One region of the Achromobacter sp. GQ309 genome, then DNA from elsewhere that is predicted to be linked to it. Evidence: predicted binding sites of a transcription regulator. Region 1 holds the regulator's gene; each other region holds the start of a gene.
The links. The regulator FNR, encoded in region 1, switches genes on or off when oxygen is low (the NO sensors DNR and NnrR bind a similar motif). The targets are predictions, from matches to a motif close to TTGATNNNNATCAA.
Positions count from the first base shown of each region.

Region 2: dsrO (sulfate reduction electron transfer complex DsrMKJOP subunit DsrO) is a predicted target of FNR. The motif match lies at 3,689-3,702, and genes of this name have one in related genera.
Region 3: AC6CIE_RS04485 (ribonucleoside triphosphate reductase) is a predicted target of FNR. The motif match lies at 3,196-3,209, and genes of this name have one in related genera.
Region 4: AC6CIE_RS15120 (universal stress protein) is a predicted target of FNR. The motif match lies at 4,600-4,613, and genes of this name have one in related genera.

Region 1 is NZ_JCAXDP010000001.1:528,542-534,291, forward strand. It holds gene AC6CIE_RS02480 (DUF899 domain-containing protein) at 1-398, opposite strand, end outside; gene AC6CIE_RS02485 (SRPBCC family protein) at 478-927, opposite strand; gene AC6CIE_RS02490 (ArsR/SmtB family transcription factor) at 828-1,265, opposite strand; gene AC6CIE_RS02495 (hypothetical protein) at 1,341-2,510, opposite strand; gene fnr (fumarate/nitrate reduction transcriptional regulator Fnr) at 2,525-3,253, opposite strand; gene AC6CIE_RS02505 (gamma-glutamylcyclotransferase family protein) at 3,351-3,785, opposite strand; gene clpB (ATP-dependent chaperone ClpB) at 3,924-5,750, shown strand, end outside.
Region 2 is NZ_JCAXDP010000007.1:39,772-45,521, forward strand. It holds gene AC6CIE_RS21315 (tetrathionate reductase subunit A) at 1-1,639, opposite strand, end outside; gene nrfD (NrfD/PsrC family molybdoenzyme membrane anchor subunit) at 1,797-2,831, opposite strand; gene dsrO (sulfate reduction electron transfer complex DsrMKJOP subunit DsrO) at 2,851-3,624, opposite strand; gene AC6CIE_RS21330 (DNA-deoxyinosine glycosylase) at 3,809-4,357, opposite strand; gene AC6CIE_RS21335 (pirin family protein) at 4,529-5,392, shown strand; gene AC6CIE_RS21340 (hypothetical protein) at 5,501-5,750, shown strand, end outside.
Region 3 is NZ_JCAXDP010000001.1:963,064-968,813, forward strand. It holds gene AC6CIE_RS04470 (aminotransferase-like domain-containing protein) at 1-63, shown strand, start outside; gene AC6CIE_RS04475 (anaerobic ribonucleoside-triphosphate reductase activating protein) at 54-881, opposite strand; gene nrdD (anaerobic ribonucleoside-triphosphate reductase) at 847-1,029, opposite strand; gene AC6CIE_RS04485 (ribonucleoside triphosphate reductase) at 1,124-3,118, opposite strand; gene AC6CIE_RS04490 (DUF3325 domain-containing protein) at 3,285-3,635, opposite strand; gene AC6CIE_RS04495 (hypothetical protein) at 3,920-4,534, shown strand; gene AC6CIE_RS04500 (catalase) at 4,548-5,750, shown strand, end outside.
Region 4 is NZ_JCAXDP010000004.1:401,931-407,680, forward strand. It holds gene AC6CIE_RS15100 (GntR family transcriptional regulator) at 1-230, shown strand, start outside; SAM riboswitch at 257-338, shown strand; gene metX (homoserine O-succinyltransferase MetX) at 328-1,587, shown strand; gene metW (methionine biosynthesis protein MetW) at 1,584-2,198, shown strand; gene AC6CIE_RS15115 (muropeptide transporter) at 2,287-3,567, shown strand; gene AC6CIE_RS15120 (universal stress protein) at 3,625-4,488, opposite strand; gene AC6CIE_RS15125 (trimeric intracellular cation channel family protein) at 4,713-5,351, shown strand; gene AC6CIE_RS15130 (GntR family transcriptional regulator) at 5,511-5,750, shown strand, end outside.

The DNA.
Region 1 (5,750 bases):
TCAAACTGCCAGCCCATGCGGGCCTGGAAGGCGGCCAGCCGGGCATACGGCGCGCGCGAGACCGCCACCACCGTCACGTCGTGGTGCCGCAGGTGCATGAGCGCGCTGTCCAGGTGATCGGCTAGGAGCGAGCAGCCCACGCACCCGTCCTCCCAGTCCGGACTGAACATGAAGTGATAGACGATGAGCTGGCGCCTGCCGTGGAACAGGGCATCCAGGCCTTGCATGCCGTGCGCGCCCTCAAAGGTGTATGGCTTGTCCACTCGCACCCACGGCAGCGCCATGCGGTCGCGGGCCAGGGCGTCCGAGGCGTGGGTCAGTTCCTTTTCGCGCCGCAACAGCGCCTCGCGGGCAACGGTCCATTGGGGGCGGGATACGACGGGATGATCGGTTTGCATCGTGCGTCTCCTTTGCGTGCCGGGCGCTTGGACCCGGGGGTCAAGTTCGGATCCGGCGGACAGGTCCGGGGCGCCAGGTTCAGGCCTTGCCGGCCAGGTGGTCCGCCAGCCGGTCCATGGCGCCGGACCAGCCATTCTCGTGGCCGTCGCGGGTGGCTTCGTCGACGAACGGTGTCTGCAGGAAGGCAAGCTCGGTGCCCCCGTGTGCCGAGGTGAAGTCCAGCGTGATCAGTGAGGTTTCCTGCGGCGTGTCGCGCCATGCCCAGGTGAACACCAGACGGCGATGCAGCGCGACTTCCTGGTAGCGGCCGCTGGCGTAGTGTTCCCCGCCGTCTGCGGTGATGAAGCCGACTTCATAGGCGCCGCCCACGCGCACATCGGTTTCGGCCAGCAACACGCGTTGCGTGCCTGCCGGGCCGAACCAGCGCATCAGCGCTTGCGGGTCGGTCCAGGCTCGCCAGACGCGTTCGACGGGGGCGTCGAAGCGGCGCTGGAGCCGCAGCTCGAGGGGGGAGATTCGGTTTTCCATGGGTGGATTTCCTCTTCGTGATAGAGATATCGCGCCAGCGAATCCAGTTGGCCGGTCCAGAACCTTTCGTACCGTGCCAGCCAGCCGGCGGCGGCGCGCATGGGTTCGGGAGACAGCGTGCAGCGCACGACCCGCCCGTCCTTGGCGCGCGCGATGAGGCCGGCCTCTTCCAGCACCCGCAGGTGTTTCATAAAGGCGGGCAGGGATATGGCGTGGGGTCGGGCCAGGGTGCTGACCGAGGCCGAGCCCTGTTCCAGGTCCGCCAGCACCCGGCGGCGCGTGCCATCCGCCAGCGCGGAGAAGATGGCATCGAGACCATCATCATTTAACTTAACCATAAGGTTAAGTTTTAGGTCTGCCACAAGCGCGTGTCAAGCGCGATGGCTTCGGACTTTCCCTAGGGGTGAAGCGCGTTACTTGCCGCGCGGCTTGATGATGTCGCAGGCCGCGGCGGTGTTGCTGGCCGGGGCGTCGCCGCCCAGCAGCGCTCGCACGCCGCAGACCGAGCCGAACATGCGCTTGCCGTCGTGGCCCACGCCGCCGACTTCGAAGGCGCTGTGACGCAGGGGGACGGGCTTGGAGCCTCGGGCGGCCAGCACGTGCTCGTACTGGACGTAGCCCGTGCCGCGCGCCAGCCGGGTGGCGCCCTGGGCTTCGGCGCCGCAGGCTTTGTCCAGCAGCCGGTGCTCGGGGTTGTTGTCCGCGCCGCCCAGCAGGTAGACCACATCGCGCGCCGCGTAGCGCACGAAGAGGCGGGAATCGTCGGATTCGCCGGCGTAGGCGGGCAGCTTGTCCGTGCCGTACTTGTACTGGTTGTAGGTGGGGCAGATGCCGCGCTCGTAGGGCGCGTAGCCCTTGCCGTCGGCGCGTGGCCTTTCGTTGGTCAGGTACAGGTAGGAAGAGGGGTTGGCGACCACGTACCGCAGGGTCAGGCCGTCGCGTCGCAACACCCCGTCCACGTTGTTCAGCACCGCATACCGGTGCACCAACTGCGCGCCGGCCGAATGGCCGGCAAGCACCAGGCCGGCGAGCGACGGCAGGCGCTTGCGGTCGTCCAGGCTGCGCAGCAGGTCGTCCAAAACCTGGAACGAGGTGACGGGGGCGGGCCGGCCCGTGGCCTGGACGCTTTCCTGGCCGTCTTCCCAGCTGGCCTTGCGCCAGGCGGCCATGCCCGCGAAGCCCGAGTCGATCGAGCCGGAAAACCGCGGGGCCAGCACCAGCGTGTCGCCGGCGCGCGCCGGGTCGGCGGCGACCAGCGCGGCGGCGGTTTCGTAGTAGTTGTCGGCGTCGCGCTTGACGCCGTGGATGACGATGAGCACTTGCTTGATGCCGCGCAGGTCGTCCTTGGCCAGATCCCGGTTGGCGTAGACCGGCATCTTGTACCGGTTTCCGGGGCGGCCCAGTTCAACCGCCTGCCAGCGCAGCGGCGCCGCGCGCTTGGGCACGGGCGTGGCTTCGTCGTAGTCGTAGGGGTCGGGCAGCGGCGTCTGCGCATGCGCAGCGCCGCAAGCCAGCAGGGTGGCCAGGGCGAGCGAGGCCGCCAGCGCCGTGCGGGTCAGGGATGTGGCAGGCGCGCGGCGCATGGCGCGGCGACCGCTCAGCAGCTTTCGAGTCCCAGCAGTTGCTTGAGCGCGGGCAGGTCCAGGATGCGGACTTCGCGCTGGTTGATCTTGATGAGGCCGTCGCGGGCAAAGCGCGAGAACAGACGGCTGACCGTTTCCAGCGTCAGGCCCAGATAGTTGCCGATTTCTTCGCGGCTCATGCGCAGCACGAACTCGGTGGACGAGTAGCCCAGCGACGCATAGCGCTGCGAGAGGTTCAACAGAAATGCGGCCAGGCGCTGTTCCGACCGCATGGAGCCCAGCGACGCCAGCATCTGGTGCGAGCGGGTGATCTCGCGGCTCATGAGGCGGCGGAATTGCTGTTGCAGCGACGGCAGGTGCGACGCGACGCGATCGACTTCGTTCAGGCGGATGACGCAGACCTCGGAATCTTCGAGGGCCACGGCGGCCGACACGTGCTTGCCATCCAGCATGCCGTCCATGCCGACGATCTCGCCGGGCAGATGGAAGCCGGTGATCTGGATCTGGCCGGTGGCGTCTTCAAGTTGCGTTTTCAAGCTGCCGAAGCGCACGCCGTAGACGGCGTCGAGCGGATGATCCAGCGAAAAGAGCGTCTTGCCTTTTTCCACGCGGACGCGCTCTTTGACCAGTTCGTCCAGCTTTTCGACTTCGGCGGCTGCCATGCCCACGGGAACGCAGACGTGACCCAGCATGCACGTGGAACAGTGGGCGGCATCAGGGGCAATGGGGACCCGTTTTTGCATACGATGACCTTTAGAGTGCCCATTGCACGGCGGGCGCCGGAACGGGTGTGAAGCACGAGACAGGCGTCTATTGTAGTCCGTTGTTACTACGGGTGTCTTACCGGGCGTCCTGCTTTGTTCTGGAAAGGCGATGAGCAATCCAGTCTTCCCCGGTGATATCGACCGCCGCGGCCCGAAACGCGGGGTCGATCGGATAGTACTCGCAGGGCAGCAGACTGGTCGGGCCGGCGCCTTCCAGACTGGCGGTAACCGTGCGGCGCACGAAGCAGCAGGGCTTGCCGGGCTGATATTCCTCGATCTCGTCCATCAGGGCGATCAACGCCGGTTCCACCTGGAAAACGTCGCCGCGCACGCGCCGGCCGTCCTGCACGGGGATGAGCCCGGGCCAGTCGCCAAAATCGACCAGCATGCCGGGCACGCTGGCCGCGCCGACGTGGCTGGCGGCCGGCAAACCGCGCGCTGCGGCCGCCCGGGCGAGGTCGTTGATTTCGCCGGCCCGTAGGGTGCCGTACACAAAAACGTATATGCTCATTGCTCTGTTTGCTGGTGCACGTCGAAGAAGACCATGAGAGGCGCCGGGTGTTGAAATTGTCTCACCCGGCCACATATTCAGGTTATCGAGCCAGCCGGCACGGATCGGTCAGGCTCCCCACAAGCCAATACGACCATTATGCGATTCGACAAACTGACGACCAAGTTTCAACAAGCGTTGGCAGACGCCCAAAGTCTGGCCGCCCGCAACGACCACCCCTACATCGAACCTGTCCACGTGCTGTCCGCCCTGTTGTCGGATTCCGACAGCGGCGCGGGCAGTTTGCTGGCGCGTGCCGGTGTGGCGGTCAACCGACTGGGCCCGGCCCTGGAGTCCGCCCTGAAGGGCTTGCCGCAGGTGCAGGGCGAAGACAACGTGCAGGTGGGCCGCGACCTGCAGGGCGTGCTGACCCGTACCGACAAGGAAGCCTCCCGCCGCGGTGACACCTATATCGCCAGCGAACTCTTCCTGCTCGCGCTGGCCGACGACAAGGGTGAAGCCGGCCGCATTCTGCGCGACGCGGGCCTGCAGAAAAAGGCCCTGGAAGCGGCGATCGACGCCGTGCGCGGCGGCGAGAACGTGTCGGGCGCCGAAGGCGAAGCCAACCGCGAGGCCCTTTCCAAGTACACGCTGGACCTGACCGAGCGAGCCCGCCAGGGCAAGCTGGATCCGGTCATCGGCCGCGACGACGAAATCCGCCGCACCATCCAGATCCTGCAGCGCCGGACCAAGAACAATCCCGTGCTGATCGGCGAACCCGGCGTCGGCAAGACCGCCATCGTCGAAGGCCTGGCGCAGCGCATCGTCAACGACGAAGTGCCCGAGACCCTGCGCGGCAAGCGCGTGCTGTCGCTGGACCTGGCGGCGCTGCTGGCGGGCGCCAAGTTCCGCGGCGAGTTCGAAGAGCGCCTGAAGGCCGTGCTGAAAGAGCTGGGCCAGGACGACGGCCGCAACATCGTGTTCATCGACGAGCTGCACACCATGGTGGGTGCGGGCAAGGCCGAAGGCGCGATGGATGCGGGCAACATGCTCAAGCCGGCGCTCGCGCGCGGCGAGCTGCATTGCATCGGCGCCACCACGCTGGACGAATACCGCAAGTACATCGAGAAGGACGCGGCGCTTGAGCGGCGCTTCCAGAAGGTGCTGGTCGACGAACCCGACGTGGAATCCACCATCGCCATCCTGCGCGGCTTGCAGGAGCGCTACGAAATCCACCACGGCGTCGAGATCACCGACCCGGCCATCGTCGCGGCCGCCGAGCTGTCGCATCGCTACATCACCGACCGCTTCCTGCCCGACAAGGCCATCGACCTGATCGACGAAGCCGGCGCGCGCATCCGCATGGAAATCGACTCCAAGCCGGAAGTGATGGACAAGCTGGACCGCCGCATCATCCAGCTCAAGATCGAGCGCGAGGCCGTCAAGAAGGAAACGGACGACGCCTCCAAGCGCCGCCTGGGCGTCATCGAGGACGAGCTGCAAAAGCTGCAGCGCGAGTACAACGACTTCGAGGAAATCTGGAAGGCCGAGAAGGCCGCGGTGCAAGGCACGCAAGCCATCAAGGAAGAGATCGACAGCGTCCGCGCCGAAATGGCGGAACTGCAGCGCAAGGGCCAATTCGACAAGCTGGCCGAGCTGCAATACGGCAAGCTGCCGGATCTTGAGGCACGTCTGAAGGCCGCCGAGGTGGGCGCTGCCGAGGCCGCCGAAAACGCCGAAGGCGACGAATTGCGTCCGCGCCTCTTGCGCACGCGTGTCGGCGCCGAGGAAATCGCCGAAGTCGTGTCGCGCGCCACCGGCATTCCGGTGTCGAAGATGATGCAGGGCGAACGCGAAAAGCTGCTGCACATGGAAGAGTTCCTGCACAAGCGCGTGGTGGGTCAGGACGAGGCCGTGCGCCTCGTGTCCGACGCCATCCGCCGTTCGCGTGCGGGGCTGGCGGATCCGGCGCGGCCGTATGGCTCG
Region 2 (5,750 bases), on a different contig from region 1:
CCAGTCCGCCCTCGACGTTCAGGTTGCCTACCAGCGTGTTCAGCATGGCGATGGCGTAGGCGGTGTAGAAGCCCGACCCGCTCATCGTACCGCCGTGCGCATCGGCCACGGCGCGCTTGCCGTGGCTGGTGAAGCGTTCGGCCAGCGACGCGATCTTGGCCGCCGGCACCCCGCAAAGCGCGGCGTACTCGTCCAGGGTCTTGCGGCGCGACTCCTCGCGCAGCAGGGACAGCGAGGTCCGCACCCGCAGCGCCTCCGGGCTACCTGCCATGCCGGGCGCGGCGATGGTGTCGTCCACAAACAGTTCGGCCGATGACGCCGTCGTGTGCGGCGCCAGCGTGCCGTCGGCCAGACGCACGACATACACGTCCTCCCATTTCTCGTCCGCATCGGCCGGGCGCGCCCAGCCCATGTCGGCGCCACGCAGAAACGCGCCCAGGCGAGGATGGTCAGGTTCGGCCACCACCAGATGCGTCGCGTTGGTCCACGCCGCCTCGCCCGCCGCCTTCATGGCGTTCGGGCCGGGTTGCGACAGCATGCGCGCGTCGAAACGTTCGTTGTCCAGAATCCAGCGGATCAGGCCCATCGCCAGCGCCAGATCGCTGGCCGGATTGACCGGCACCCATTCATTGCCCGATCCCGCCGACAGGCTGGACGAGGCAGGCAGCACGGGCGACACGACCACATAGTTGAAAGCCGATTCGCCAGGCCGCACCCGCGCCTCGGCCAGTTGGCGGGCCTGGCGCTGGAAGGGGTTACCGGCCTGCGCGGGCGCCGCGCCGATGAACAGACCAAAGCGCGCGTTGTCCCAGTCCGGCTTGCCGTGCGGCATGCCCTTCAGATCGCCCAGCGCCGCGCCCGCGCCCACCCGGAAGCTCTGCCCGCAGTACGAGCCGTGATTGCTGAAGTTGACCGTGCCAAACGACTGGCCGGCGAAGCGCTGGATCAGCGGCGTGCGCCCTTCGTTGGATGCGTCGGTAAAGAGGAACTGGTTGACCTTTGCGCCGTACTCCGGATTGGCCGGGTCCAGCGGCGTCTCGCGGTCGTAGATCGCGCGCAGGCCGTCCACGTGGCCTTCGCCGAACAGGTCGCCGCCTTCACAGACTTCCTGCACCAGGTGCTCGAAGCTGATCGTCTGCCATTTGCCGTCGCCGCGCTTGCCCACTCGCTTCATCGGCTGCAACACGCGGTACGGGCTGTCCATCTGTTCCAGCATGGCCGAACCGCGCGCACACGAGGTGGCGCGCCCTTCCAGCCCGCTGTCGCCGCCCAGTTGCGCATAGACATCGCGCACGGGCGTGTCCATCGCGGCAGGCCGCGTCGTGGCCAGCGGGTGGTACGGGTTGCCGGCCACGCGCAGGATGCGGTTCTCAGCGGTATCCACGCGCAGCCGCACACCGCATTGCGTCCAGCAGCCCAGGCAGCTCGACGGGCTGACAATCTGGCCCGGCTGGGCGCTCAGCGCACCGGTCAGCGGATCGATGCGGAACTCCGGCGTCAGCGAATTGCCACGCACGGCGTGCGTCGTCGGCACGCCCGCGGTGCCCTGCGCCAGGCCCTTCACCGCCTTGACGACCGTGTCGCCATAGCCCGCCGCAAACGCTGCCATGCCGCCGGCCACCATGCCGCCGCGCATCATCAGCTTGCGCCGTGCCTCGTCGCGCGGCTGGTCCGGGCCATCGTCCGCGCTGCGGCGGGTGTCGTCTTCGCGGCGCTTGTCGCTTTCGTGTTGCTTGCCGCCTTCGTGTTGCTTGTCCATTGCTTTCTTTTCCATGTGCTGTCGTGTCGGCGCGCGCTCAGGCGGCCACGGCGCGTGCGCGCGCGGGGAAGATGTCCAGGGCCCAGGTGACGGCGGTGATCAGCGCCACGCACAGCCCCAACACGCCCACCATGCCGAGCAGCCCGTCGCTGCCCCACGGCATGTCGTACAGGTAGAGTCCTGCGCCGTACTTGGGCACGCCCTGCACGCTCATGAAAACCACCCAGCGGAAAATCCACGCCGCGCCCAGCATCGTCAGCGCCAGCGCGGCGGACGGCAGCGGCGACGCCAGCGTGCGCGCCGGCCGTTGCAACAGTGCGACGATGCAGAAGGCCGTAATCACGGCGCCCGCCAGGCTCAGTCGCCAGATCGGAAAGTCCGCAAACAGCCGCAGTGCAGCGTCGAAGGACGGATCCAGCCCCAGCAGGCCCAGCAGCACCCACGCCCCCGCGCCCAGCGCCATCAGCACGACCGCGGTCACGCTGAGCCGGCGCAGCATCTCCACCGGCAACGCGCGCAGTCCGCCGGGCAGCCAGCGGCCCACCAGGAACATCGCGCCCAGCGCGCCCAGCCAGGCCGTCAGCGCAAAGTTCACGGGCAGAAACACGGTGTGCCACAACGGCCGCGAGCGCAGCACCATCACCTCGGCCCCGGTGTAGACCAGGATGGACAGCGCCGACAGCGCCAGCGCCGCCGCCACCCCCCGCAGCCACCCGATCCGCCCCCACCACCACGCCGCGCAGAACAGCAGCGCCAGCGTCACAAAGACCGGCAGCAGCAACGCCCCCAGCCACATCCACGACCACGGCGTGATGTCCGCATAGAAGTGCCAGAAACGGCCGGGCTGATGCAGGTCGGCCAGCAACGACACCGGCGCGGCGATGGCGCTGACCAGCAGCACCGTCACCGCCGCCGGCAGCAAGCGGCGCGGGGCGGAATCCGCCCGCCCGAACGTCGCAAAGGCGGCGGTCAGCGCGGTGGTCGCGCTGATGCCGATCAGAAAGAAATACTGCACGGCCCAGGGCAACCAGGCAGCGTCGTATACCGGCGTGAGCAATTCAGAAATTCGCATGAGAGTCTCCCCTTCCGTGTCAGTGACCACCCGCCAGGCGCACGCCGGCCTGGCCGTCGACCTGGTGCACGAACGCATCGGGCAGGCCGATGTAAAAGACGTGGGGATCGGTCTTCATCTCGGGCTTGAGCACCTTGATGTCGGCCTTGTGTTCGGCCAGCAGCCGGGATATCGCGCTGTCCGGATCGTTCATGTCCCCGATCACGCGCGCGCCGCCCACACAGCTTTCCACGCATGCCGGCAGCAGTCCGGCTTCCAGCCGGTGCTCGCAGAACGTGCATTTGTCCGCAGTCTGGGTCTCGTGATTGATGAAGCGGGCGTCATAGGGACAGGCCTGCACGCAATAGCCGCAACCCACGCAGCGCGCGTTATCGACCAGCACGATGCCGTCCTCGCGCTGAAACGTGGCCTGCACCGGACAGACCGGCACACAGGGCGGCTTGTCGCAGTGGTTGCACAGGCGCGGCAGCATGACCATCGAACAGGGGCCGCCGGTATCGGGCGTGACTTCGTACTGCAGGACGGTGGTGCGGAACTGTCCGATGGGCGGTACGTTTTCCAGCGAACAGCTCACCGTACAGGACTGGCAGCCGATGCACTTGCGCATGTCGACGACCATGCCGTAGCGCTTGCCGGCCATGCCAGGCCGGCGCGGCGGTTGGCCATTGAGACCCGGCGCGGCCTCGGCGTGGATGGGAATGACCGAGGCGGCGGCGCCCAGGCCTAGGAGCCCTTTCAGGAAACCGCGTTTGCCCGGGAGCGGCGTTTCCGGGGGGCTGTGGGGGGTGCGCATCGTTAAACTCCGAAACGTTTAAGTGTTACGGAAATTAACTTATCACCTGTAGTTATATAGAGCCTTGATATCTGTCAATTGGGGGACGGAGTTGAGGCGGCGGTGGGGGTTGCGCAGGCGCGGCTTGCGGAAGGGCTGCGCAGCGAATAGTCGGGGTTATGCCGCCTGACCGTGGCTTGCTGATTCAGCGCGTCGGGAGTTTCAATGCCGGCGCCCACGCCGTCAGTTTCTGTTCGAAACTGGCCGCCGCATGGGCGGGACTGGTCGAGGGCAGCTCGTAAATGTCGAGCCCGGGCGCCTGCAACGTCGGCAGCACATGCCGCCGGAACATTGCCGCGGCCTTCGCGCCGTTGAAGCAGATGCGCACGATGGACGGATGGCGGGTCAGGAATGCCTGGAAATCGTTCGGCACCAACGTATCGCCCCGGATGTCGGCATCCAGACTGCCCGGCCGCTCGCAGGCCCGCAACACATCCCACAGCGCCACGCCGTTAGCCTGCAACGCACGCAAGCGCTCGTCGTAGGCCAGGCCCGAATCAAACCCGAAGATCCGCGCTGCCAGGGGCCAGAACGCATTGCGCGGATGCGCGTAGTACTGCACCTGCCGCAGCGAGGCCACGCCGGGCATGGAGCCCAGCACCAGCACGCGCGCACCCTCCCCCACGACCGGGGCAAATCCCGTCACCACCGTCTCAAACCGCGCCGCCGCGGTTTCGTCCCTGATCTTGTCCATGCCCGGAAGGATACCCGCCCGGCGCGGGCGTGCCCTGCCGCCCCGTGATGATCGTTCGCCGCATGGAACAGTGCTTATCAGCCACGGGCACTACCGATATCGGCATTCCGCCCTTATCTTCTTGCCTATGACGAACGGCCCCGAAGGGGCCGCGCAACAGGAAACCTCACCATGAAGAAGATCCTCGGCGTGCACGCCAGCCCCCGTCCCCACTGGGTGGGCGACGGATTTCCGGTGCGCTCCATGTTCTCGTACAACGACAAGGGCCGCGACACCAGCCCGTTCCTGCTGCTGGACTACGCCGGCCCCGCCGAATTCGGCCCTGCCAGCCAGCCCCGCGGCGTCGGCCAGCACCCGCATCGCGGCTTCGAAACCGTGACCATCGTCTACAGCGGCGAAGTCGAACACCGCGACTCCACCGGCAACGGCGGCGTCATCGGCCCCGGCGACGTCCAGTGGATGACGGCGGCTTCCGGCATCCTGCACGAGGAATTCCATTCCCACGCCTTCACCCGCACGGGCGGAAAACTGGAGATGGTGCAGCTCTGGGTCAACCTGCCCGCCAAGGACAAGAAGGCGCCGGCCGGCTATCAGGGCATTCTCAATGCGGACATCCCGGTCGTGGCGCTGCCGGATGACGCGGGTTCGCTGCGCGTGATCGCGGGCAGCTACGGAGGCCAGACGGGTCCGGCGCGGACGTTTACGCCGATGGACGTCTGGGATGTGAAGCTGGCGGCGGGTAAGACGGCGACCTTCCCGATTCCGGCGGGCCGCAACAGCATGCTCGTCATGCTGCGCGGTACGGTCCTGGTGAACGGCGAAGCCGTTGCGCGGGATGCGCAGTTGGCGCTGTTCTCGCAAGAGGGGGAGGACATCACGGTCGAAGCGAATAACGACGCCGTGTTCCTGATCCTGAGCGGCGAGCCGATCGATGAGCCGGTCGTTGGCTACGGGCCCTTTGTGATGAACTCGCAAGCGGAAATCGTCGAGGCGATCCAGGACTTCAACGCTGGGAAGTACGGGCAGATGCATTGAGGCGAACGCTCCGCCAGTGACCCCGCGCCCGCATGCCAGTTACCGGCATGCGGGCGCGGTCGCGTTTGGGGACCATGCAGATCATGAGGCGGCGCGTCGCGGCGCGGTATGACGTTCTGCGGCAGCGCCGTGCTATGGTCGATCCCTAATTCTTCCGCCGCTGTCTCCGGCTACTTCCGCACAACGTCGATGACCGCTCCCGCCCGTTCCCCCTGCTCTCTTGCTTTGCGTCTGGCATTGACAGTCGTCATCGTGCGCGTGGCCTACGCCGCGCTGCTGCAAGGCCACACGTTGATCGGATTGCCCGAATCCGCGCAACTGCGCGAGACGTTCAGCCTTCCGCAGTACCTGGTGCCAT
Region 3 (5,750 bases), 430 kb from region 1:
GTGGGCGCCGTGGTGTCGCCGCGCTTCCACGCCACCCTGGCTGCGCATCTGGATCAGCGATAGGAGAATTCCTGAAAGGCCTGCCGCAGCTCGCCCTGCGCCTGGTTGCTGAGCGCTCGCGCGACGGGTGCGCCGGGCGCGGCGCGCGCGGCCTGCACCGCAAATTGGCGCACGCCGCGGCGGGCCAGTTCCCGCGCCAGCGCCATCAGCCGCGATTCGTCCAGCCAGTCGGGATGCCACGTGATGCGGCATTCGAAATCCAGTCCGGCGGACAGCAACTGCGTCAGGCACGCCAGCGCCGGTCGCTGGGAATCGCGCCGGCCCGTGATGTCGTCGTAACCCTTGGCGTCCGCCTTGATGTCCATGCCCACCCAGTCCAGATGACGCAGCACGTCGGCCAGCCGTAGCGGGTAGATGCCCGCGGTGTGCAGGCCCACGCGGTAGCCCATGCGTTTGACGTCGCGGATCATGGCGGGCAGGCGCGGCTCGCTCAGCGGCTCTCCGCCTGAGAACACAACGGCGTCCAGGAGGCCCTTGCGGGTTTCGAGGAAGGCGCGGACCTCGCGCCAGTCATAGCGGGCGGCGCGCGTCTGGAGTTCGACGTTGTGGCAATAGTGACAGCGCCACGGGCAGCCCGAAATGAAGACGACCGCGGCCAGTTGGCCGGGCCAGTCGACGGTGGAAAAAGGCACCAGCCCGCCCACGGCGGGCGAGTGCCGGGGCAGGGGCTGGATAACCGGCTGCGGCGGTGCGGCATAGGCCGGCCGATCCGCCAGCAGGCGAATGGCCTGGGCGGCGGGCCGGCCGGCGCCGCCGGCCTGCGAGTTGCCCTGGGGCGATCCGCCTTCAGGCACTGCGTTCGACGAAGAAGCGGCGCTCATTGAATTCGCCCTGTTTGCCGGTGTTGAAGGAAGAAACCGGGCGGTGGTAGCCCATCACCCGGGTCCAGACTTCGCAGCGCACGCGCTGGCTGTCGTCCAGTTGGACAGCGGGAGCGGACGCGGCGACGGGAGCGGTCAAGGTTTGCATAGGTTTTCCTCGGAAAGTGATGCCGGACGCTTGCCCGGCGGGTAAAGGACGGCGCGCGCCGGAAGGTTGCGCACCGCCCCGGATCCCGGCAACGCTAGGCCGGGGTGCAGCAAGACGATTGCTTGGCCAGCAGTTCGGCGTCGCACTTGGGGCAGAACTCGTGGTGCCCGGCCAGGTAGCCGTGATTCGGGCAGATGGAGAACGTTGGCGTGACCGTGATGTAAGGCAGGCGGAAGTTGGTGAGCGCGCGGCGCACGAGTTGCTTGCAGGCCTCGGCGGTGGACACGGCCTCGTTCATGTACAGGTGCAGCACGGTGCCGCCCGTGTACTTGCTTTGCAGCGTTTCCTGCAGTTGCAGCGCGTGGAAGGGATCGTCCGTGTAGCCCACCGGCAACTGGCTGGAGTTCGTGTAGTAGGGCTGGGCGTCCGTACCCGCTTGCAGGATGCCGGGGTAGCGCTTGCGGTCTTCGCGGGCGAAGCGGTACGTGGTGCCCTCGGCCGGCGTGGCTTCAAGGTTGTAGAGGTGGCCGGTTTCTTCCTGGAATTCGGTCATGCGCTGGCGCACGCGGTCCAGGAGGCGCACCGCAAAGGCGTGGCCGGCGGGCGTGGTCACGTCTTCGGCATCGTCCGTGAAGTTGCGGATCATCTCGTTGATGCCGTTCACGCCCAGCGTGCTGAAGTGGTTGCGCAGCGTGCCCAGGTAACGGCGGGTGTAGGGGTAGAGGCCCTGGTCGATGTAGCGCTGCACGACCTTGCGCTTCGTTTCCAGCACGTCGCGGCCCAGCGCCAGCAGGTAGTCCAGCCGCTCCAACAGCCGGGCTTCGTCGCCGCGGCAGGTATGGCCCAGCCGGGCGCAGTTCACGGTCACCACGCCGACCGACCCGGTCTGCTCGGCCGAACCGAAGAGGCCGTTGCCGCGCTTGAGGAGTTCGCGCAGGTCGAGCTGCAGGCGGCAGCACATGGAGCGCACCATGTGCGGCTCCAGGTCGGAGTTCAGGAAATTCTGGAAGTACGGCAATCCGTAGCGCGCCGTCATTTCAAAGAGGCGCTCGGTATTGGGATGGTCCCAGTCGAAATCGGGCGTGATGTTGTACGTGGGGATGGGGAACGTGAACACGCGGCCCTTCGCGTCGCCGGCCATCATGACCTCGATGTACGCGCGGTTGATCATGTCCATCTCGGCCTGCAGGTCGCCGTAGGAAAACGGCATTTCCTCGCCGCCCACGTAAGGGATCTGGTCCTTCAGGTCTGCCGGGCAGGTCCAGTCGAACGTGAGGTTGGTGAAGGGCGTTTGTGTGCCCCAGCGGCTGGGCACGTTCAGGTTGAAGATGAGTTCCTGGATGGATTGCTTGACGTCCGCGTAGGTCATCGCGTCGCGGCGGATGAAGGGCGCCATGTAGGTGTCGAACGAGCTGAACGCCTGCGCGCCGGCCCATTCGTTCTGCAGCGTGCCCAGGAAGTTGACGATCTGGCCGATAGCGGCCGACATGTGCTTCGGGGGCGTGGACTCGACCTTGCCGGGAATGCCGTTGAAGCCTTCGGTCAGCAACTGGCGCAGCGACCAGCCGGCGCAGTAGCCGCTGAGCATGTCCAGGTCGTGGATGTGGATGTCGCCTTCGCGGTGGGCCTGGCCGGCTTCCGGCGTGAAGACGTTGGAGAGCCAGTAGTTGGCGGTGACCTTGCCGGCGACGTTCAGGATCAGGCCGCCCAGGCTGTAGCCCTGGTTGGCGTTGGCGTTGACGCGCCAATCGCGCTGTTCCAGATACTCTTCCATGGCGCTTTCGACGTCGACCAGCGTATGGCGAAGCGAACGCAGGCGGGCGTGCTGCTCGCGGTGGACGATGTAGGCGCGCGCCGTGCGCCAGTGGCCTGCCTGGACCAGCACGTCTTCGACGCGGTTCTGAATGGTTTCGACGCCGGGGCAGACGTTGCCGTCCAGCTTTGCGATGACGGTGCCGGTCAGCGCGCGTGCGCCTTGCAGGTCCAACTCCCCGGTGCTTTGGCCCGCCGCCGCCATGGCTTGCGCGATCTTCTCGCTATCGAATGCAACGACGCGGCCGTCACGCTTGAGGATGTGTTGGATTTCCATTGTTGGCACCATATGTAGTGGAGTGCGAAGACTCTATCACCACATATGGTGCTGGAACCGCTGGATCTGGATGCCGGTTGACCCGCATCAAATGGCCGAAAACCGTCGTGAATTTGCGCAATGCGGCGATCGGTCGCACCCGGCGCCTGCGGCCGGCCCGGCCGGATCAGAAGCCGATGCTCACGCCCAGCAGGGAAATCGCCACCGCGACCGCCGCCGTGCCGGCGGCCGGCCGCGGGGCCCATGACAGCAGGCCGAACCACAGCAGCGCGCCTGCGGACAGCCAGCCCAGCCAGACCACCATCCCCAGCACGTCGCCCCACAGGCCCACGCAGGGAAGGATGGCCAGCCCCATCAACAGGACCCCGGCGCCGCGCAGGACGCGCGTGTGGCCGGCGTGCGGATTGCGCGTCCAGACCTGGTGATAGTGACGGGGGGTGGCAAGCGCCAGGCAAGCCATGCCGGCGTAGGTCAGCAGCAAGGCCATCGCGATGGCGCAGAGGTCGTTCATGGTCATGCGGCTGCTTTGTTGCGCGGGTCGCTGTGCCTGCCGGGTGGCGCGAAGCCCTTGCGCTGTTGTGGGTAATGCCCCCGATTCTACGGGAATCGGCGCGGCGTCCGGCTTTGGAGCGCTTTGTATTTTCTGCACAGCTTCCGGGCCGCCACTGCTCTCACGGCGGCAATCGCCTGCCCGGTTCGGCGGACGCAGCCTCGGGAACGCGAATTGCTGTGTTCGCGCCTCCATCGGAAGCGATCGCCCGCCGTGCGCATCGTTGATGACCTACGACAAGGAGCCCAACCATGAAACGCAAAGCCGGAAACGCCCGCCAGATCAAGGAGCTGCTGTACCAGGCGCTGGAAACCGAGATCGGCGGCCTTGCCATTTACGAGACTGCGGTCAGCTGTGCCATCAATGAAGACCTGAAGAAAGAATGGCTGGGGTATCTGGAAGAAACCCGCACCCATCGCCGTGTGTTGTTGACGGTGTTCGAACAACTGAAGCTGGACCCGCAGGCCAAGTCGCCGGGCCGCGACGTGGTGCGTCACCTGGGCGAATCGCTGGTGCGGGCGATGAAGATGGCCATCAACGCCGGCGACCCGGCCGCGGCTCAACTGGTGGCGACCGAATGCGTGGTGCTGGCAGAGACCAAGGACCACGCCAACTGGTCGCTGATCGGGCTGATTGCCGAGCAGCAATCGGGCGAAGAAGCCAAGATCCTGAAACAGGCCTATGACGCCGTGGCTACCGATGAGGACCATCACCTGTATCACACGCAAGGCTGGTCGCGCGAGCTGTGGATCGAGTCGCTGGGCTTCCCGGCCGTGCTGCCGCCGCCCGAAGAGGTAAAGAAGGTGGAAACCGCCATTGGTGCGTCCCGTGCCGAGCAGGCGCGCGAAACGATGCTGACCCATTAAGGAGAAAAAAATCATGGCAAGCAAGAAGCCAGCAAAGGGCGGCGCGCTCGACACCGCCTACATGAATACCGACAGCGGTCCGGCCACCGGTCCCGCCGGCAAGCCGACCCACCCCGCGCTCCAGCGCGCGGCTGCCGTGGGCGCCACCACAGGCGCCATCCCCCATAACGCCAACAAGGAAGCGGAGTACGGCGAGCAGGCCGCGCGCTGTCCCTACGCTGGCGCACACGTGGGCACGGTGGACCCCGCCGTGGGCGCAAGCTCGCTGTCCGAGAAGGAAGTCTCGGACAAGACGGGCGACGCCGCCACGCCGGGCGTAAACCAGAATGACGGTACGTTGCCCCGCGTGCGCGCGGACGGCGGCGGCCAAGCCCTGACCACCAACCAGGGCGTGCGCATCAGCGACAACCAGCACTCGCTGAAAGCAGGGCTGCGCGGGCCGGCGCTGCTGAAGGACTTCATCCTGCGTGAAAAGATCACGCATTTCGACCACGAGCGCATCCCCGAGCGCATCGTGCACGCGCGCGGCTCGGCTGCCCACGGCTACTTTGAGTGCTACAAGCCGCTGACGGACCTGACCGCTGCGTCGCTGTTTGCCGAGGCCGGCAAGCGGACCCCGGTCTTCGTGCGATTTTCGACCGTGGCTGGCGAGCGCGGGTCCAAGGATACGGCGCGCGACGTGCGCGGCTTTGCCGTGAAGTTCTACACGGACGAGGGCAACTGGGATCTGGTCGGCAACAACATGCCGGTGTTCTTCATCCAGGACGCAATGAAGTTCCCGGACCTGGTTCACGCGGTCAAGCCCGAGCCGCACCATGGCATGCCGCAGGCGGCTTCCGCGCACGACACCTTCTGGGACTTCGTGTCGCTCATGCCCGAATCGACGCACATGCTGATGTGGGCGATGTCGGACCGCGCCATTCCGCGCAGCTACCGGATGATGCAGGGCTTTGGCGTGCACACGTTCCGCTTCGTCAACGCGCAGGGCGAATCGCGGCTGGTGAAATTCCACTGGAACCCGATCCTGGGCACGCATTCGCAGGTGTGGAACGAGGCGGTCAAGGTGTCGGGCGCGGACCCGGACTATCACCGGCGCGATCTGTGGGAAGCGATCGACGCGGGCCATGGCCCTGAATGGGAACTGGGTGTGCAGGTCTTCACCGAAGATCAGGCCGAAGGTTTCAGCTTCGACGTGCTGGACGCCACCAAGATCGTG
Region 4 (5,750 bases), on a different contig from region 1:
ACCAGGACCTGTTTGGCGTCAACGTCATCGCCACCGACGAGCGGCTGCGGACTTGCCTGGCCGAACGCACGCAGGCGCGCTGCCTGGGCGTGGCCGAGGGCAGTGCGCTGCTGGAGATCCGCCGCATCGCGTTCTCCTACAACCGCCAGCCGGTGGAATGGCGCGTGTCCCGCGTGAACACCGAACGCTACGAGTATCTGGGACAGGAGCCCTGGGAAGCCGGCACGTAGCAGTGCTAGAATTCCTGCCGCACTACCCAATTTTCGGCGCCGATTTGCCTGATCCGCTTGCGGGCGCCTTCCAATAAATCCAGCTAAAGAGGTCCGTATGACCACTCCTGCCCAACATTTGGCCGGTGATTCGGCCAGCGGGTTCGTCCCCGCAACCGTCACGACTTCCGATACCGTTGATCCCGGTTCGGTCGGCCTTGTCTCTCCCACGTTCATTCGTTTCGACGAACCGCTGCCCCTGCTGAGCGGCCAATCGCTCGCGTCCTACGAACTGGCCGTCGAAACCTACGGCACGCTCAATGCGCAGCGCACGAACGCCGTGCTGATCTGCCACGCGCTCAATGCCTCGCACCACGTGGCTGGGCAAGCCGCGGACAACCCCAACGACCTGGGCTGGTGGGACAACATGGTGGGTCCCGGCAAGCCGGTGGACACCAATCTCTTCTTCGTGATCGGCGTGAACAACCTGGGCTCGTGCTTCGGCTCGACCGGGCCGGCCAGCATCAACCCCGAGACCGGCAAGCCCTGGGGCGCCGCGTTCCCGGTGCTGACGGTGGAAGACTGGGTGCGGGCGCAGGCGCGGGTGGCGGACCACTTCGGCATCGAGCGCTTTGCGGCGGTGATGGGCGGATCGCTGGGCGGCATGCAAGCGCTCAGCTGGTCGATCACCTTGCCCGAACGCGTGGCCAACTGCATCGTCATCGCCAGCACGCCGCGCCTGTCCGCGCAGAACATCGGCTTTAACGAAGTGGCCCGCCGCGCCATCATCACCGACCCGGATTTCCACGGCGGCGACTACTACGCGCAGGACACCGTGCCGCGCCGCGGCCTGTCGGTCGCGCGCATGATCGGCCACATCACGTACCTGTCCGACGACGACATGGCCGAAAAATTCGGCCGCGCCCAACGCGCACCCGCCGAGAACGGTGCGTACCGCTACGGCTACGACGTCGAGTTCGAGGTCGAGTCGTATCTGCGTTACCAGGGCGAGAAGTTCACGCGCTATTTCGACGCCAACACCTACCTGCTGATCACGCGCGCGCTGGACTACTTTGATCCGGCTCGCACCACGGGCGGCGATCTGGCGCGCGCCCTGGCGCCTGCCAAGTCGAACTTCCTGCTGGTGTCGTTTTCGACCGACTGGCGCTTCCCGCCGGAGCGGTCGCGCGAGATCGTGCGGGCGCTGCTGAAAAACGCCAGTCCCGTCACGTACGCCGAGATCGACGCGCCGCACGGCCACGACGCCTTCCTGCTGGAAGACGCGCGCTATCACGCGGTGGTGCGCGGCTACTACGAACGCATCGCGCGCGAGCTGGGCCTGCAAGCCGCCGCCCCGATTGAAGGATGCTCCGAATGACTTCCGTGACTCCCCGCTATGCCCACAGCGCGCTGCGGCCCGACCTGGCGCGCATTGCCGGCTGGATCGAGCCGGGCAGCCGCGTCCTGGACCTGGGGTGCGGCGACGGCGCGCTGCTGGCGCACCTGCGCGACCATCGCCAGGTCAAGGGAGCCGGCGTCGAACTCGACGACACCTGCGTGATCGCCTGCGTGCGTCGCGGCGTCGAGGTCATCCAGCAGAACCTGGAAGACGGCCTGGCGCTCTTTGACGACAAGCAGTTCGACACCGTCGTGCTGTCGCAGACGCTGCAGTCCATGCACCGCACGGAGCACATCCTGCGCGAAATGGCCCGCGTGGCGCGCTACGGCGTGGTGTCGTTTCCCAACTTCGGCTACTGGCCGCACGGCTGGGCCATCCTGCGCGGCCGCATGCCCGTGACGGGGCAGATGCCGTACCAGTGGTACAACACGCCGAACATCCATCTGTGCACGTTGCGCGATTTCGAACAGCTTGCGGGCGAAGTGGGCCTGCGCATCCTGGAACGCGCCACCTTCAACGAAGGCAAGGAAGTGAAGGCGTTCCCCAGCTGGCGCAGCACGCTGGCCGTGTACCGCTTTGCTTCGCCCTGACAATCATCCCCCTGACATTCCGACACGCATCCTCCTGACGGCGCGGGGCAACAGGCCCTAAAATGCCGCAAGCCCGCGGCCGGCGCCCGTGACGCCGCTGGCCAAGTTTCAGGAGACCGTCATCACCGCTGTATCCAACGTCTACACCAGCCCGCGCGTTGCCCCCTTGCTGGTGCTGGGCTTTGCCAGCGGGCTGCCGCTGGCCCTGACCAGCGGCACCTTGCAGGCCTGGGCCACCGTCGAAGGCGTGCCGCTGCAGGAAATCGGTTTCCTCACCCTGGTAGGCACGGCCTACACCATCAAATTCCTCTGGGCGCCGTTCGTCGACCGGTTTGCGCCGCCTGTGCTGGGCCGGCGCCGTGGCTGGATGCTCGTGACGCAGCTGCTGCTGGCGGTGGCCATCATGGCGATGGGCACGCTTTCGCCGTCGTCCACGCTGATGGCGCTGGCCGTGCTGGCCGTGCTGGTTGCCTTTCTGTCCGCCACGCAGGACATCGCCTTCGACGCCTATTGCACGGACGTGCTGCGCAAGGACGAGCGCGGCGCGGGCGCGGCCATCCGGGTCATGGGATACCGGCTTGCCATGATCGCGTCCGGCGGTCTGGCGCTGATCATGGCGGATCAGTGGATAGGGTGGGGCAACACCTATATGGTGATGGGCGGGCTGATGCTGCTATGCGCACTGGCCACGCTGTGGGCGCCCGAGCCCGAGCACATCGCGCGTCCGCCGCGCACCCTGCGCGAGGCGGTGAATGAGCCGCTCCGCGAATTCTTCATGCGCCGTGGCGCGATGGAAGTGCTGCTGCTGATCGTGCTGTACAAACTGGGCGACGCGTTCGCCGGGGCCCTGTCCACCACGTTTCTGATCCGCGGCGCGGGGTTCACGCCGACAGAGGTCGGCACCGTGAACAAGGTGCTGGGGCTGGCGGCCACCATCATTGGCGCGCTGGCGGGCGGGTCGCTGATGGCGCGCTGGGGGCTGTACCGGTCGCTGATGGCGTTCGGCCTCTTGCAGGCAGTGTCGAATCTGGCGTACTGGCTGATCGCGGTCAGCCCGAAAAACCTGTGGCTGATGGCAACCGGCGTGGGCATCGAGAACCTGTGCGGCGGCCTGGGCACGGCGTCATTCGTGGGTCTGCTGATGGCGCTGTGCCACCAGCGGTTCTCCGCCACACAATTTGCGCTGCTGTCGGCGCTGTCGGCCGTGGGCCGCACCTATCTGGCCGGCCCGTTGACGCCGCCGCTGGTCGAATACCTGGGATGGCCCGGGTTCTTCCTGCTGACGGTGGCCATTGCCCTGCCGGGACTCGTGCTGCTGCGCAAGCTGCGCGGCACGATCGAGACCATGGAAAAGCAGGGCGAGTCGTAGCCGACCGATCGCAAAAAAAGGCGGCGCACAAGCGCCGCCTTTTTGCTGGCCGAAAACCTATTCTTCGCCGCTCAGCCGGACGATCAGCACGTCGCTGGGCAGGGATTCCAGCAGCCGCTCGGCCACGCTGCCGATGGCGGTGCGCAGGATGCCGGTGCGGCCGTGGGTGCCGGTGACGACCAAGTCGGAGCGGTGGTTGAACGAGTAGTCGGACAGCACGGTTTCGGGCTGGCCGGCTTCGAGCACGACCTTGGTCGGGCGGCCCTTGGGAAGTTCGGGCGTTTCGGCGATGAAACGCTCGGCGCACTGTTCGGCGGTTCGATACAGGTTGTCGACGACGCCGTCGTCCGGCTTGCTCACGCTCTGGAACGGCACTTCATACGCGTTGAACAAGGTGATGTCCGCATTGGGCACCAGTTGCAGCGCGGCGCGCAGCGCCTGGCGCGAACCGTCCGAGAAGTCGGTGGCGACCAGTACGTCGCGGTAGGGCCGGCGGGGGCGGTTCTTGACCACCAGCACGGGCTGACGCGCCTGGCGGGCCAGCTTTTCGACCGTGGTGCCGAGCAGCAGGCGGCCCAGCGTTTCCTGGCGGGCGATGCCGGCCACGATCAGCGAGCAGCCATACGCGTCGGCGGTTTCCATGATGCTGGCGACGGGGTCGCCCTTGGTGACCACGACTTCCGCCGGCACGTTGGCGGCGGCGACGTCTTCGGCGAGTTCGCGTTCGACGAGGGCCTTGTGGTCCGGCGACAGGCGGCGCCAGACGGGGGTGGTGAGCGGCGTGGCATGGGATTCCATGACATGCAGCATGATCAGCTTGGTGTTCAGTTCCTTGGTCAACTGCAGGGCGCGGTCGAGGGCTCTGTCGCCGCGCGCACTCAGGTCGGTGGCCAGAAGGATGGGGCCAATTTGCTGGGTCATACCTAATCTCCCGGTTACGGCCAGAGGGGCGGCTCCCGCGTCCGCGCTGCCTGGCCCAGTAGCGCCCGGTCGGGCACGTCTCCATTGTCTCGCCGCGAAACGAGACCGGAGTTGATCGTTGTCAACGCAGGTTTGAGGGTACGGGATGATGCGCGCGCAGGCAATGGCGCGCCCGCCGGCAAGGCTCAATACAATGGGGCCTGCCCAAGCTACCCCCCCCACGTATGTTTACCGATCTGTCGCCCGCCCTGCTGCACACGCTGTACCTGGTCGCCATCGTTGCCGAAGCCATGACGGCCGCACTGTCGGCGGGGCGGCGCGACATGGACTGGATGGGCGTCTGCATCATCGCGTGCGTGACGGCGCTGGGCGGCGGATCGCTGCGCGACGTGCTGCTGGGGCACTATCCGCTGACCTGGGTCGTGCATCCCGAGTACCTGTGGATGACGGGCGGGGCAGCGATCCTGACCGCGCTGATCGCGCCGGTCATGCGCCGCTTGCGCAGCGTGTTCCTGCTGGCTGACGCGCTGGGTCTGGTGGCGTTCACGGTCATCGGCTGCCAGGTGGCGCAGATGATGCAGTTGCCGATCACCGTCGTGCTGATCAGCGGCATGATCACCGGGTGCGCCGGCGGGGTGCTGCGCGACGTGCTGTGCAACGAGGTGCCGCTGCTGTTCCGCAAGGAACTCTACGCCAGCGTGTCGCTGGTGACCGGCGCACTGTATCTGGGCTCGATGTCGCTCGGCCTGTCGGCCAACGCGTCGGTGCCCATCGCGCTGGCCGCGGGGCTGACCATGCGCCTCATGGCCCTGCGCTTCAACTGGCAAATGCCCAAATTCGTCTACCGCGACGACTGGGACTGACCGCGCCAGGCGGTCAAATTCATCCTTCCCGCCCTGCCCGCAGACGGCCATGCGATGCCGTGTCTATTGTGTGAAACATTATTTCTATTTCTGTTTCAATAGATTTCTAGTATCTTGTCTGGGTCTCATAGCTTGCATACGCAGTAAAAGGGGAGCCGATTGGACGTCAAAGCGCCCGCCACGATTCCGTATTTCCTACAGGAACAGATTCGTGAGTTGATAGTGAACGGCACTATCCGGCCCGGGCAGCCGTTACGGGAACAGGAACTGGAACAGCGCTTCGGCACCAGCCGCAGCCCCATCCGGGAAGCGCTGCGTCTGTTGGAACTGAGCGGGCTGGTGACGCACATCCAGCGCAAGGGGTTCCGGGTCACCCTCTACACCGAAACCCAGATCCGC